3 regions of the Metaplanococcus flavidus genome follow, and region 3 is predicted to be linked to each of the others. Evidence: riboswitches for the same ligand, from Rfam matches in the RefSeq annotation. Region 3 holds a riboswitch; each other region holds the start of a gene.
What was found. A riboswitch is a leader RNA that binds a small molecule or an ion and turns the genes downstream of it on or off. The one in region 3 is predicted to bind thiamine pyrophosphate.
Positions count from the first base shown of each region.

Region 1: it holds a riboswitch for thiamine pyrophosphate, as region 3 does, so the genes downstream of both, ACFQ1X_RS16310 (YkoF family thiamine/hydroxymethylpyrimidine-binding protein) here and tenI (thiazole tautomerase TenI) in region 3, are expected to answer to the same signal.
Region 2: it holds a riboswitch for thiamine pyrophosphate, as region 3 does, so the genes downstream of both, thiT (energy-coupled thiamine transporter ThiT) here and tenI (thiazole tautomerase TenI) in region 3, are expected to answer to the same signal.

Region 1 is NZ_JBHTKI010000051.1:12,358-16,622, reverse strand. It holds gene ACFQ1X_RS16320 (ABC transporter ATP-binding protein) at 1-1,222, opposite strand, end outside; gene ACFQ1X_RS16315 (ECF transporter S component) at 1,215-1,796, opposite strand; gene ACFQ1X_RS16310 (YkoF family thiamine/hydroxymethylpyrimidine-binding protein) at 1,789-2,400, opposite strand; TPP riboswitch at 2,511-2,616, opposite strand; gene ACFQ1X_RS16305 (IDEAL domain-containing protein) at 3,075-3,398, shown strand; gene ACFQ1X_RS16300 (M20/M25/M40 family metallo-hydrolase) at 3,686-4,265, shown strand, end outside.
Region 2 is NZ_JBHTKI010000009.1:40,059-44,323, reverse strand. It holds gene ACFQ1X_RS08115 (SGNH/GDSL hydrolase family protein) at 1-654, shown strand, start outside; gene ACFQ1X_RS08110 (hypothetical protein) at 700-846, opposite strand; gene ACFQ1X_RS08105 (M20 family metallopeptidase) at 916-1,989, opposite strand; TPP riboswitch at 2,129-2,228, shown strand; gene thiT (energy-coupled thiamine transporter ThiT) at 2,323-2,898, shown strand; gene map (type I methionyl aminopeptidase) at 3,279-4,031, shown strand; gene ACFQ1X_RS08090 (tryptophan-rich sensory protein) at 4,079-4,265, opposite strand, start outside.
Region 3 is NZ_JBHTKI010000022.1:224,917-229,181, forward strand. It holds gene ACFQ1X_RS14625 (MoeB/ThiF family adenylyltransferase) at 1-197, opposite strand, end outside; gene ACFQ1X_RS14630 (thiazole synthase) at 194-961, opposite strand; gene thiS (sulfur carrier protein ThiS) at 963-1,166, opposite strand; gene thiO (glycine oxidase ThiO) at 1,163-2,305, opposite strand; gene tenI (thiazole tautomerase TenI) at 2,336-2,944, opposite strand; TPP riboswitch at 3,054-3,154, opposite strand; gene ACFQ1X_RS14650 (biotin transporter BioY) at 3,288-3,857, shown strand.

The DNA.
Region 1 (4,265 bases), on a different contig from region 3:
GAGCTATCAAATGGAACAATTCCAACAGGGCTTTTTGATCCTGGCCTGAAGTGGGCTCGTCCAGAAAGTGGATGTTCCGTTTATCCGCCAGCATGGCGCCGATTGCAACCCGCCGCTTTTGGCCATGGCTGACAGCGAAAGGATTGTGGGCCGCTATTTCGGCTAAGCGCAAGGAATCCATTAAATCCTTCAGTTCGTTCAAGGAAGATGTTCCGGAAAAGTCGATTTCATTTTTGACCGATGCAGTCAGAAACAGAAATTCCGGTGATTGCGGCACATAGCCGCACGCACCAGAGTCGACGGTGCCCGATTCTTTTTTGTAAATGCCGCAGAGCGCTTTGACCAATGTGGATTTGCCGCTGCCGTTGGGGCCGGCAATGACGATGCATTCGCCTTTCTTCGCTTTGAAGGAAAGGGGATGCAGCAAAGTCTGGCCCTTTATTTTCACGGATAATCCGTTCGCAGATATGGCCGATTCATCCAGTATCGAATTCAGCCGCTGCGGGTAGCGGAAGGTTTGATGCGGATTGAACTGCTGATCCGAAACAATTTTTCCGCCGGCATCGATTGCAATTTCGCGGTCAAAGAATGTTCCCCAACTGTCGAGACGGTGTTCAACGGCGATGATGGTCAGGTTGAAAGTTTTTTGCAGCCCGTCGAGCCAGGATATGAAATCTTTTGCAGTCAGTGGATCTAAATGTGAAATCGGCTCATCAAGCAACAGGACTTCAGGGTCCATGATCAATGCGCAGGCGGTTGCGACGCGTTGTTTCATTCCGCCTGACAGGGTTTGAATGGTGGTATTGCTCAGGTGGGACAATCCGGTCATTTCCAAAACGTCCCGAATCTGCTCTTCCATTTCTTTAGCTGGCGTGTTCAGGTTTTCGAGAGTGAATGCGAGTTCTTCTTCTACAGTCGGCATACAGAACTGCGAATCGGGGTCCTGGAACACGGTGGCGACGCGGTGGTTGATCTCACCGGGTCTATAAGATTCAGCAGCTTTGCCGAATAAAAGAATTTCACCTGCCACAATGCCATCGCAATTTTCCGGGTATAGCCGGTTCATTAAATAGAGCAAAGTCGATTTGCCAGAGCCGCTCGGACCGGAAATCGCGACCCGTTGTCCGCGTTCGATGCCAAACGACATCGACGACAGAGTGGGTTCCCGATCATCCGGATAGCGAAAGGTGACGTCCTTCATGGAAAGGATGCTATTAGGCATTGGCATCACGCGGCTGGGTTTGGGCAATCGCGTAACCGCGCAGGGAACCGGTCGCGAGCAGCGCATCGCCGATGTATTTGCCGCCGATCCCCGCAATGATCGCGCCGCTTAATACACGCAGTGTAAACATCAGCGCTACAAAAGAAGGATCCAGTGCCGCATAGCCGGAAACGAAATAACCGTAGATGAAACTGAATACAGCGGCGCCAATACCGGCAAGCATAAAGACGAATATATTGAAATGGCGGTAACGTGTGACCGCAAACGCCGCTTCGGCGCCAAGCCCCTGGATGACGCCGGACAGGATGAGTCGGGGGCCGACCGCGTTGCCAAGCATGACTTCGATGATAGCAGCCATCGTTTCGGGTATCACTGCCGCACCTGGTTTGCGGATGATGTGCATACAGATGATCGACACGATGAACCAGATACCGAACATCCATTCATAGGCGATGGGGCCAATCAGGCCGGCCCAGATATTGCCGAGATGGATGAATAACAGATAGACGATGCCGAACACGACACCGAACAGCGACATTAAGACGATTTCCTTCAGTTTCCAGGTGTTAAGCATTGGCTTTGCCTCCGTCCGAATTCGTGTGTGACGGGCTATTGATGCTCATCGATACCGTCATGATGAGGTGGCGATGCTGATCGGAGCGGGCATGAGTAAACGATTCTTCATAAAACGCGAAGACGTCATGGATATCACCGTGGATACCGCTGGCGTAATGCATCGAGTCATTCCAGACACCATGTTCTTTAGCGCGTTCGACTTCTTTATAGATAACGCTCATATAATCCGGGTTGTTCATCGGATACAGCGCGAACTGGGAAGAGACATATTGTTTCGTATCATCCGTGTTCAGCAGAACATCGTCTTTATCGAGATAGACATCACCTGATGTGTCTCCCGGACAACCGATGGAGAAGGTGCCGTTTAACGCCACGTGTTCTCCCGTTTTCGCCGCGTGCAAAGTCAGTGCTTTTGCGACGTTGAAGACGTGGTTCTGTTTGCCGCGGATAACGCTGGAGACGTCGTCGGTGTCCATCCAGACATTCGAGGTGTCCGTTCCGTTCAACGCCCCTTTGATGATTTTGATGAAGTCGCCGCACATCGGATTGAGCGTGAAGCGGAATCCGACGATCGGGCTTGTGCCGCATTGCAATGGTTCCATAATAAAATTCCTCCTTAAAAATTTGCACAAAAATGGCCGCATCCGTGAAGATGCAGCCACTGTTCCATGCAAATTAAAAGGAGGTATTCGCTCCTGAAGATTTCGTTTTGCGGAAAGTCACCGCACTTCCTCACGCAGGTCCTAACCTGTTCGAGTCATAAGGGATCGGAGCTTTCGCTCGCATCTCAGCTAAAATAAGCACCCCCAGTGCAGAAAACGGTATGCGGTTTTTGTGTTCGGGTTGTCCCGATGGCTTCAGTGTAAATGAAGGTTGGAGGGAAGTAAAGGATAATTTAGACAGATGATATTCCGCAAAACAGCTTGCTTGCCTGGGGGCTTTAGCTATACAAGTTGAAAACAAGTGCTCCTGCATCGCTGCGCTGCTTCGTCGCAAAGAGTTGACCATCGCAGGCTTCGGTCAACTCTTCGCTGTTTTGCTCCATATCATTTATAAAATCATTTACACAAATGTAGATAAAAAATGTCATAGCAGCAAATAACTAATTCATTTATCCTGAAATCAGAGCATATATATTGAGTTCTCTTCCATAGAAGAGTAATATTCGATTTACCCACTTTAATGGGTAAGAGTCATTTAATAGGGTATTGATGGTAATAGAGCATAGATAAATTTCAAGTTTCTATAAAATAAATTAAAAAGCAGGTGTTCTGATATGAATGAAGAGAAAACAATTTTAAAAACCACTGATTGGGTTAAAGGGACTTCCATTAAAGGTGAAATGGTAATTGGATTTATTGATTCGATGAGCATGGTGCAAGGCGCTGTATATGTAACGGTTGCCGAAAGCGATAATGAAGAAATTATTGGCATGACGATTCCATTGGCAGTCAAGCAGGTTGAGAGTTTGCAGCAAACGGCACCGAAAGATGCAGCGCAGCTTGAGTATCTGATTGATCTGGCTTTGCAGACTGGTGACAAAGAGTGGTTTAAAGAGTTGACTGCAGAGTTGAATGGGAAAGAGCAGGCTGTAAAGTAAGCTAATTGAAATGAAAAATTATATATTTTTTTTAAGAGCTGCGGGTTAATTAGAGTGACCCAATAAAATGAGACAAGGAAAAAGCACCCCCAACGTCGTATGTAGTAACAACGACAAACTGGAGGTGTTTTTCTGTATGGGTTCAAAAAAGCGGTTCTATCCGGAGGAGATCAAACTAGAGGTCATTGAGATGAAATTGAATAAATCCTACCTCCCTGGAGCTGTGACATTCGTGTCACAGCTCCTATTTTATAATTAAGGCAATAACAGAAAGGGAGAGGATGCACATGCAGAACTTGAACCGATTATTTATTCGCCACGGATTTCTTGTAGAGGAAATTGAAGAAGGAAGATTTGATTGCCGGAAAGAAACGGAAGAGAACATGATGTTTTTGATAGAAACCTTGGATGAGCTTTTTGTGGCTTACACAAAGATCAAGGGTTTGTTGAAAATAGAAGAAACAGATATTGATGAAGAACGATGGCTTCGTGCGGTGGATTTCACATATAGAGGCCGAACCGAGATGCTGCAATTTGGTCCCGGAGTGGACATTCCCGGCATCAAAAATTTCGACACCTACATGGCAGGAATCATCCGCCAATTGAATCGATTGGGCCTGTCGACAACAAGTTGCTGCGATGGCCATGAAAAGAAGCTTCCTAGCATTTCCTTTACCAGAGATACGGATATAACAACCGTTGTTAAAGTGCTGACTGTCATCGGATTGCCGAATGTACATGTTCGAAATCACTCCATTAGTATAAGGGCGCCGCGAATCCAATTGCTCGATGCAGCTGAAGCATTAAGCACCTTTTCTCCGGAAGACCTGAAGAAGGATATTGAGGAATTGAAAAAGCAGTCATTTC
Region 2 (4,265 bases), on a different contig from region 3:
AATATTATTACGCTGTCTGCAGGAGCAAACGATCTGCTGCGATTGGTGCAAGCCAATCCCGCTGACGGGTCGCTGCAATTTCAGCGGATACAATCTGATTTCGCACTGAATGGAGCACGCCAGAACATTGACGAAATTTTGAATGAATTGACTGTTGCCGCACCGAACGCTGATATTTATGTGATGGGCTATTATTTTGCTTACCCGCATGCGCGGGAGTCGCAGAAAGAAGGATTGGCGGAGCAAGTGGCAACATTGAATGAAATTCTGAGAAATGAAGCTGAGAAAGCCGGTGCGATTTTCGTATCGGTTGATGAAGCATTTGGTGAAAATGCGACTTCGAAAGTACCCAATCCGAACGATGTCCATCCGAATATTGAAGGCTACCAGGCAATGGCCAATCAATTCCTGGCACAATACCGCGGGGGCTGGACAATCGAAGACCGGGAACTCCCTGAACCGAATCCAATCAGTTTTGAAGAAATCATGGCGGGACAGGACCAGCCCACAGATGATAATGACGAACAAGCTGAAGACAGGGAAGAGACACCGGCTCCAGGAGCAGAGGAAGTGGAAGATGATGCAGCAGCCCTTCTGATGCCGAATCTTCAGTCAGGCTATCAGGCTCTCCGGACAATATTACCGATCATTTAGCCAAAAAAATCCCACTCCCTTCAATTAGGGAGTGGGATTTTTCGGTTATTTTTTAGATTGATTGTTTTTATACTGGTTTGTATTGGTCTGCGCATTTCCTTTGGATTTCTTTTTATTCATGAATTTCCGGATGATCGGATAAGCTATAGGACCATATTTAAGTGCTGATTTGAACAATCTACCTACTGCCATGTTAATCGCTCCATTCGTTTTAAAGATATTTTATAAATTCCCGTTTTAGGAATGATTTAAACATGCTATTCAAGTCATTGCATGGGCCAATAGAATATCTTTGTATTCATGGACACTGGAAATTTCAACGTATTCCGCGTTGCCGTGCCAGTCATCGCCTGTCGGACCAAATTCGATGGCACCTTCGCCACCATTCACCGCAGCATAATAGCGGGTATCCGCAGCACCGTGCTGGCCAAACAGGATGGCATCGTTTCCGGTAGTGCTTTGTATACTTTTCTCCAAGGTTTTGATGTACGGGTTTTCATCGGTCGTGGTCAGCGCAGGTGTTGTTGCAGAACTCGATTTGTAATCAAAATCGATATCGAGCGTTTCGCCGAGTTCGACCATCTGGCGCGTAATTTCCTGGGGATCCTGGCCGGGCATAAAGCGGATGTCGTATGACATTTCACAGATTTCCGGAACCATATTATAGCGTTCACCAGCTTTGATGATTGCGAGATTTACAGAAGGCTGCTCGTAATATTCCGTCGATTCTTTTCGAAAAGGGAGTTCCGCCATGGCCATATGATATTTCATGGCCCGTTCAATGGCGTTTATGCCTTCCCAAGGTCTGCTGCCATGTGCCGGCTTGCCTTTGAAAACCATATCCATATGCAAAATGCCTTTTGACTGCAGACCGACTTTCAAGCCGGTCGGTTCGCCGCAGATGACAAAATTTCCACTGTACCCTTGGGAAACAAGCCATTCTGAAGTATTGTGTCCGCCAATTTCTTCATCGGTTACGAGATGGAGCTGAACTTCCCGGGACAATTTTTCCGCATCCAGTTCGGTGAATGCCTGCATCATTGCTGCCACGCCAGCTTTCATATCCGCTGAACCTCGCCCATACAAACGGCCAAGCTCTTCCATAGGGCTGAATTGGTCTTCGTGGCCTGGCACGACATCGACGTGACCATTCCAGATCAGTTTTTCATCGCCATGTCCTTTAGAGGCAGTCAGCATCAAAAATCCGTTATTGTCATGGATTTGGACCCTTTCTCCTCTTTGTTCGAGCCACCGAGCGCAAAATTGGAGCGCTTCATTGGCGCCTTCTTTCGTATCACTTTTAATTTTAATCAGATCTTTCAATAATTCAATCATATAAATACAGCAGCACTATTCGCTGCCTCCACCGCCTTTCTGAAACATTTACTTTCACAATACCCTAATGACTTAAGGTAAAACGAACTTGCATCCCTTCTTTTTGTTCGTTACAATACAGATGAAACAAAAAAACTGTATACACCACAAGGGGAGCAATTGCTGAGAGTGAACGAGAACGTTCTTACCCTTTGAACCTGTAAGTTAATACTTGCGCAGGGATGTGGATGGAAACCTGCCCTTACGCGGCGTCAGGATCTATCCTGGCGCCGCTTTTTGTGTGGTTTTTATTGGCGGCCCTTCTGGTGATGTGCAAACACATAGGAGGATTTTATGAGGAATAAAAAATTATTGCTGATGCTCGAAATTGCGATTTTCGGCGCACTCGGCTATGTACTGGATTTTATTGCGTTCAGCATGCCACAGGGAGGATCTGTCAGTCTGGTCATGATTCCGATCGTGCTGATGGCGTTTCGCAGAGGAATAGGCGCAGGTCTCCTGACTGGACTGGCGGTCGGCTTGCTGCAGGTTGTCACAGGACGAGTTTATATCGTTCCCTTATCATTCGGTTTCGCATTTACTCAGGTGACACTGGATTATATTGTGGCGTTTGCAAGCGTAGGCTTTGCGGGCATGATGAGAACCGCTTATTTTAAGAATCTGCGGGACGGCCTGAAAGGAAAAGCTGTTTCCTGGATTATAGCCGGTGCATTTATCGGTGCATTCCTGCGCTATATTGTCCACGTTATTGTGGGAATCTGGTTCTTCCGTGAATTTGCCACTGGCAATGTTTATCTGTATTCGTTCGGATACAATGCGACTTATATGATTCCGGCATTTCTGCTGACGGCGTTTGTCTGTTCGATTCTGTTTATTGCAGCGCCAAGACTGGTCGATGTGAAAGAATAAAAGTGGAAGGCTATCTTATGATAGTCTTCTTTTAGTTTGTTAAGAAAGAAAAATATAAACCGATATTGCGCAAAACAGCTCCGCTTGCCAAAACCCGTGCTCCTGCATCGCTCCGCTAGCTTCGTCGCAAAGACTCGGCCGAATTACCTTCGGCCAACTCTTGGCTCGCGCTGAGCTAACTCGGGCTCGTTACACTTCGCCCGAGTGGATCTTGCACTTCGTCGGCATCCGCCTGCTCCCCGCGGAAAGCTTCCGTCTAGAACGCAATGGTTATAGAAGTTGAGGGTTTTTCGACAACCTTTTAGAAGGCTATCTTTATGATTGTCTTCTTTTCTTATGTTATAATTTTTTAATAGAAAAGCTTGAAAGAAGGGTATTTAATGATTGCAACTAATGAAAAAGATATTGAAATGCTGAAAAAAGCCGGACAGATGGTCGCGAAAATCCGTGAGGAGATGAGAGCTGCGACTAAACCGGGAGTAACAACGAAAGAAATTGATGAACTTGGCGGTCGCCTGTTCGAGGAATTGGGCGGTGTATCAGGGCCGAAATCCGAATACGATTTTCCTGGGTTTACGTGCATCAGCGTAAATGAGGAAGTCGCTCACGGCATTCCGGGAAAACGTGTGATTCAGGAAGGCGACATCGTGAACATTGATGTTTCCGGATCATTGGAAGGCTATTTCTCTGATACAGGAATATCATTTGTCGTCGGAGATAATCATCCTGAAAAGGAAAAAATTTGTGAAGCAGCTGAACGAGCCTTTGACCGGGCGATGACAAAAGTCAAAGCCGGTTCGAAATTGAATGGAATCGGCAAAGCGGTTGAGCGTGAAGCGAAAGATCAGGGGTTGTTCGTGATCAAAAATCTTACCGGCCATGGCATCGGTAAATCATTGCATGAAGCGCCTCAGCACATCCTCAATTATTACGATGCATGGGAAACGACTATCCTGAAAGAAGGAATGGTCCTTGCAGTAGAGCCCTTCATTTCGCAGAAAGCCGAGCATATCATCGAATCGGGTGATGGCTGGACATTCATCACACCGGACCAGTCATTGGTCGCGCAAATCGAACACACGGTCCTTGTAACAAAAGGGGAACCGATCCTGTTAACTAAATTAGAGGAATAGAAAAAAAAGCCTGCACTTGTGCAGGCTTTTAATTTTGCAAAATATCCTTAATTTTTCTTTATCAGCAGAATGCCTGTCACGATCACACCGCTCAGGAATAAAGAGGCCGTTGTGACGAGCATTTCATCAAGGCCATGTTTGACGGCGATGCCGACGAATGCCCAGACAAAAACAAGCGCAAAGGGTACATCTGAATGGTGGAAGCGTACATGGAGAGCCAGCGCAGTTGCAACG
Region 3 (4,265 bases):
CGCTGAAGATTGCTCCATTCCACATAATCCCGGTCAACGATGGTGAGTTTTCCTATCCCTGCTCTAACCAGCATTTCTGCACTGCCGGCACCTAATGCTCCTGCACCGACAATTAAAACATGCTTCTTCTTTAATTTCTTTTGTCCCGCTATCCCAATCGGTTCAAAAAGTTCCTGTCGTGAGTATCTTTCGTTCACTTGTGGCTCATCTCTTCCACCGGACTACTCGGCGTAGCATATCGCCTTATCGGTATACGTCCAGCCTCATACCCGAGTCTTCCTGCTTGGATTGAAAGCTTCATTGCAAGAGCCATTTTTATGGGATCTTTCGCCCCGGATACTGCCGTGTTCAATAAGACTCCTGCTGCCCCCAATTCCATTGCAATGGCCGCATCAGAAGGTGTTCCAATCCCTGCATCGACAATGACAGGAACAGTTGTCTGTTCAATAATATATGATAAGTTTAAACGGTTGATAATTCCCTGACCCGAGCCAATGGGAGAGGCGCCAGGCATAATAGCATGACAACCTAATTCTTCAAGCCGTCTTGCGAGCAACACATCATCCGATGTATACGGTAAAACGGTAAATCCTTCTTTTAGCAGTTCTTCAGATGCTTTCAGTGTTTCAATAGGATCGGGCAGCAAAGTTTTTTCACAGCCGATAACTTCCACTTTTATCATGTCACAAAGACCCGATGCTCGAGCTAATTTCGCAATTCGGACTGCTTCCTCAGCACTCTTTGCTCCCGCTGTGTTGGGCAGTAACGAGTATTTTGCCAAATCCAACTTTTCAAGGAGGTTGGGTTGGCTGGCTTCAAAAATATTCATTCTCCGAACGGAAAAAGTTAAAATCTCAGTACCCGAAACATCAATCGCTGCTTTTTGGGTATCAAAGTCAGGATACTTTCCCGTTCCCAGCAATACTCGGGAAGAATACTCAAAATTATTTATTCTCAACATGTTATCCGCCTCCTACAAAATGAACTAATTCGATTTTATCTCCTTGAGAAAGAAGAGTTTCATTATGTTTTGCTTTCTCCAGTATTTCATTGTTTCTTTCAACAATTATAACTTTCTGATTCAATTCAAAATACTGCAACAGGTCCACTATAGTTGTTGTTCCATTTGGTACGTCCACTTGGGTTCCATTTACTGTTAACTTCATTTACTCCACCTCTTGACGTTTCTGTTTAAGATTTTTCGATTTACATGAAATGGGTTTATATCAATGGAAGGGCGGGTTCCCACAATTAGCTCGGCCATCACTTTTCCAGTAATTGGAGATAGTAAAATCCCATTCCTGAAATGCCCAGTCGCGATGTACAGTCCTTGATAAGCCGGGTGTTCACCTAAATAAGGCAGCCCATCAGCAGTCTGTGGCCGAATCCCAGCCCACGCCCTTTCCCATTCGGCTGTAACTATAGAAGGGACGAGACTTTCAGCCTTCTTAACCAATGAGGAAAGCCCTTCTAAAGTGACTTGTTGGTTAAAGGTATAAGGTATGACTGTTGCTCCTACGACAATTCGTCCACCTTCTTTCGGGACAAGATAACAGCCTTCTGAAAAAACAGGTCCGGCCAATAGGGGTGTTTCCGACTTTACAGAAAAGCATTCTCCCTTTACCGGATAAGCTTCCAGGGACAATCCTGTAGCCTTCAATAATTTTTCGCTCCAAGCTCCTCCAGTCACCACCACTTTGTTGCTGAAAAAATCCCCCTCACTAGTGGCTACACCTGTCACTTTTCCTTCAGAGAAATAAAAAGAAGAAACTTCTACATGTTCTTTCAATACCGAGCCGAGTTCAGATGCAGATTTGATAAATCCCCATGTTAATCGAGATGCTGCTACTTGCCCGTCTCGTTCAAGATACATACCTCCCATGATTTCCTTTGTTAATGAAGGCTCTCTATTCCTTGTTTCCTCGACTGTGAGCAGTTGCGCGCCCTCCCCGTTCTTCTCATAGATTCGGGCATCCCTTACTTGGTTGGTTTGTTGCGTTTCAGTTAAAGCAACTTTTAAAATGCCCTGATTTTTTAATTCAATATCGATTCCACTGAGCATCTTCAATTCTTCAGCAATTCCACTAAACATCGCCCTGCTCTTCTTTGCCAACTGAAAAAGCGGACCTACACCGTCAAATTCCACTTGTGCACCCAACATCCCAGCCGCAGCTCCAGACGCTTTACTCGCAAAACGATCTTTTTCCAAAAGCAAAACCTTTAATCCTTCTTTTGCCAAGTTATATGCGATGGCGCCACCATTCACTCCGCCACCCACTAGAATGGCATCATATGTTTTGTTCACTAACCTTCCTCCAAACTGTTACGAATATCCTCATTCCTTTGTCAAAGACGTCCGATACGACTGTACGGTCTTTAAAGGATCTGCGTCTTCCAACACCCCCGACATCACAGCAATCCCCTTCGCTCCAGCTTTAACTACTTCGGGCGTAAGGTTCGGAGTAATTCCACCAATGGCAATCACTGGTATATCGACTGACTCAACTATGATTCTCAGGTGTTCAATTCCTCTAGGGGATAGACCTAGCTTCGATTGTGTCGGATAGATATGGCCAAAAAATAAAAAATCAGCTCCATTTTTTTCTGCTAATCGTGCTTCCTCAGCGGAGTGGATAGAACACCCCGCTTTTACATGCGGAAACGTTTTTTTTACAAGTTCGACTGGCAATGAGTTTGAAGCCAGTTGAATGGAATTGATATTTGCAGCCATTGCCACATCGATACGGTCATTCATAACTATTTTTGAACGTGGAACTTTTTTATCGATCAATAGTTGGATCAATTGGTATATATCTTTAGCACTTCTCGCTTTTTCCCGCAGATGGATAAAATCTATATAAGGATGAATTTGACTAAGAATGTCTGCTAGTTCCTCGGTCCTTTGATTGCCCGTAGAGATTAGATGCAGTTCCCCTGTTTTCATTTTTGCCTCCTTTATAGGTGCCTTGAAATTCAACGCCTGATAACAACGCTACTAAATAAAAAGAACCACCCCGACGTCGGAGTGGTTTTATAGTATCCCTAATAGAAACAGCATACAGTAACCACTTCCCTACGCTAGTCTCAACTAGATCAGGTTCAAAGGGTCCGGATTATATCCGTCTCAGTCTAATGGACTCCCCTAGTGCTTTAATTATTCAGTTTTTTAGTATATCTACAAACAGCCTAACACCTCTAGAAATATTTATCTAGTCATTATAAGAACTATGATACCATATAAGTTAACCTTTATTTAAATAAGGTTAACACAATTGAGGGAGGATAAAATGACAGAATCTAATTTCAAATTGAGAATGATGATTATTACAGCTTTATTTGCAGCAATCATCGGAATACTGGCACAGGTGACAATCCCACTGCCTTTAGTCCCGATCACAGGACAAACACTTGCAATCGGTTTGGCCGCAACAATTTTAGGGGCCAAATACGGAACTTTATCTGTTGTAGTTTATTTGGGGTTGGGTGCAGTTGGCATCCCTGTTTTTGCTCAAATGTCAGGTGGACTCGGTAGCTTATTCGGACCGACCGGCGGATATCTAGTCGGTTTTATTCCGACCGCTTTCAGTATTGGTTATTATCTCGAAAAAACGAGTTTTACGTTTATCAATGCCATAATTGCCAATGTCATCGGTATGTTTATGGTATTGACTGTGGGAACTGCCTGGTTGAAGATTTTCGCCAATCTTTCGTGGACCGGAGCATTAATGGGTGGATTTGTCCCATTCATTTTAGTCGGCCTTATTAAAGCTGTGCTTGCCGCTTGGATTGGAATCTCAGTAAGACATCGTTTGAAATCCGCTGGTCTTTTATATTTAGAAGACAAAAAAGCACTTTAGGTTAGCTATTGTAATCCTTAATAAGAATACAACATACATAAAAAGAGAAAGAAGAAGGGTTTTGTTCCGACTCTTCTTTCCCTCTTTCTGAGAGCGTAAAATATCTTGTGTAAATGAATAAATAGAAAAAGGAAGAGACGGAAAATAATTATGTGTAAATTAATCAATGAATAGTTAACGTAACGCATAGTTTGTTCACTTAAGTATATTTTACGAAAGTTTTTATTTATAAAACCCTATTTATTCCAGCATGATATATTGTGAATTTTTGATGCAATTAAATAGTACTGCATTATCTGAATAAATTTTTGAAGGCAAGAAAAAAAGGGGGCAATTGCTTTAAATCAAAAACCAGAATGATCTAACAAGCGCTAGAAAAATATTCAAGCATCATTCTGGCTGAATTTT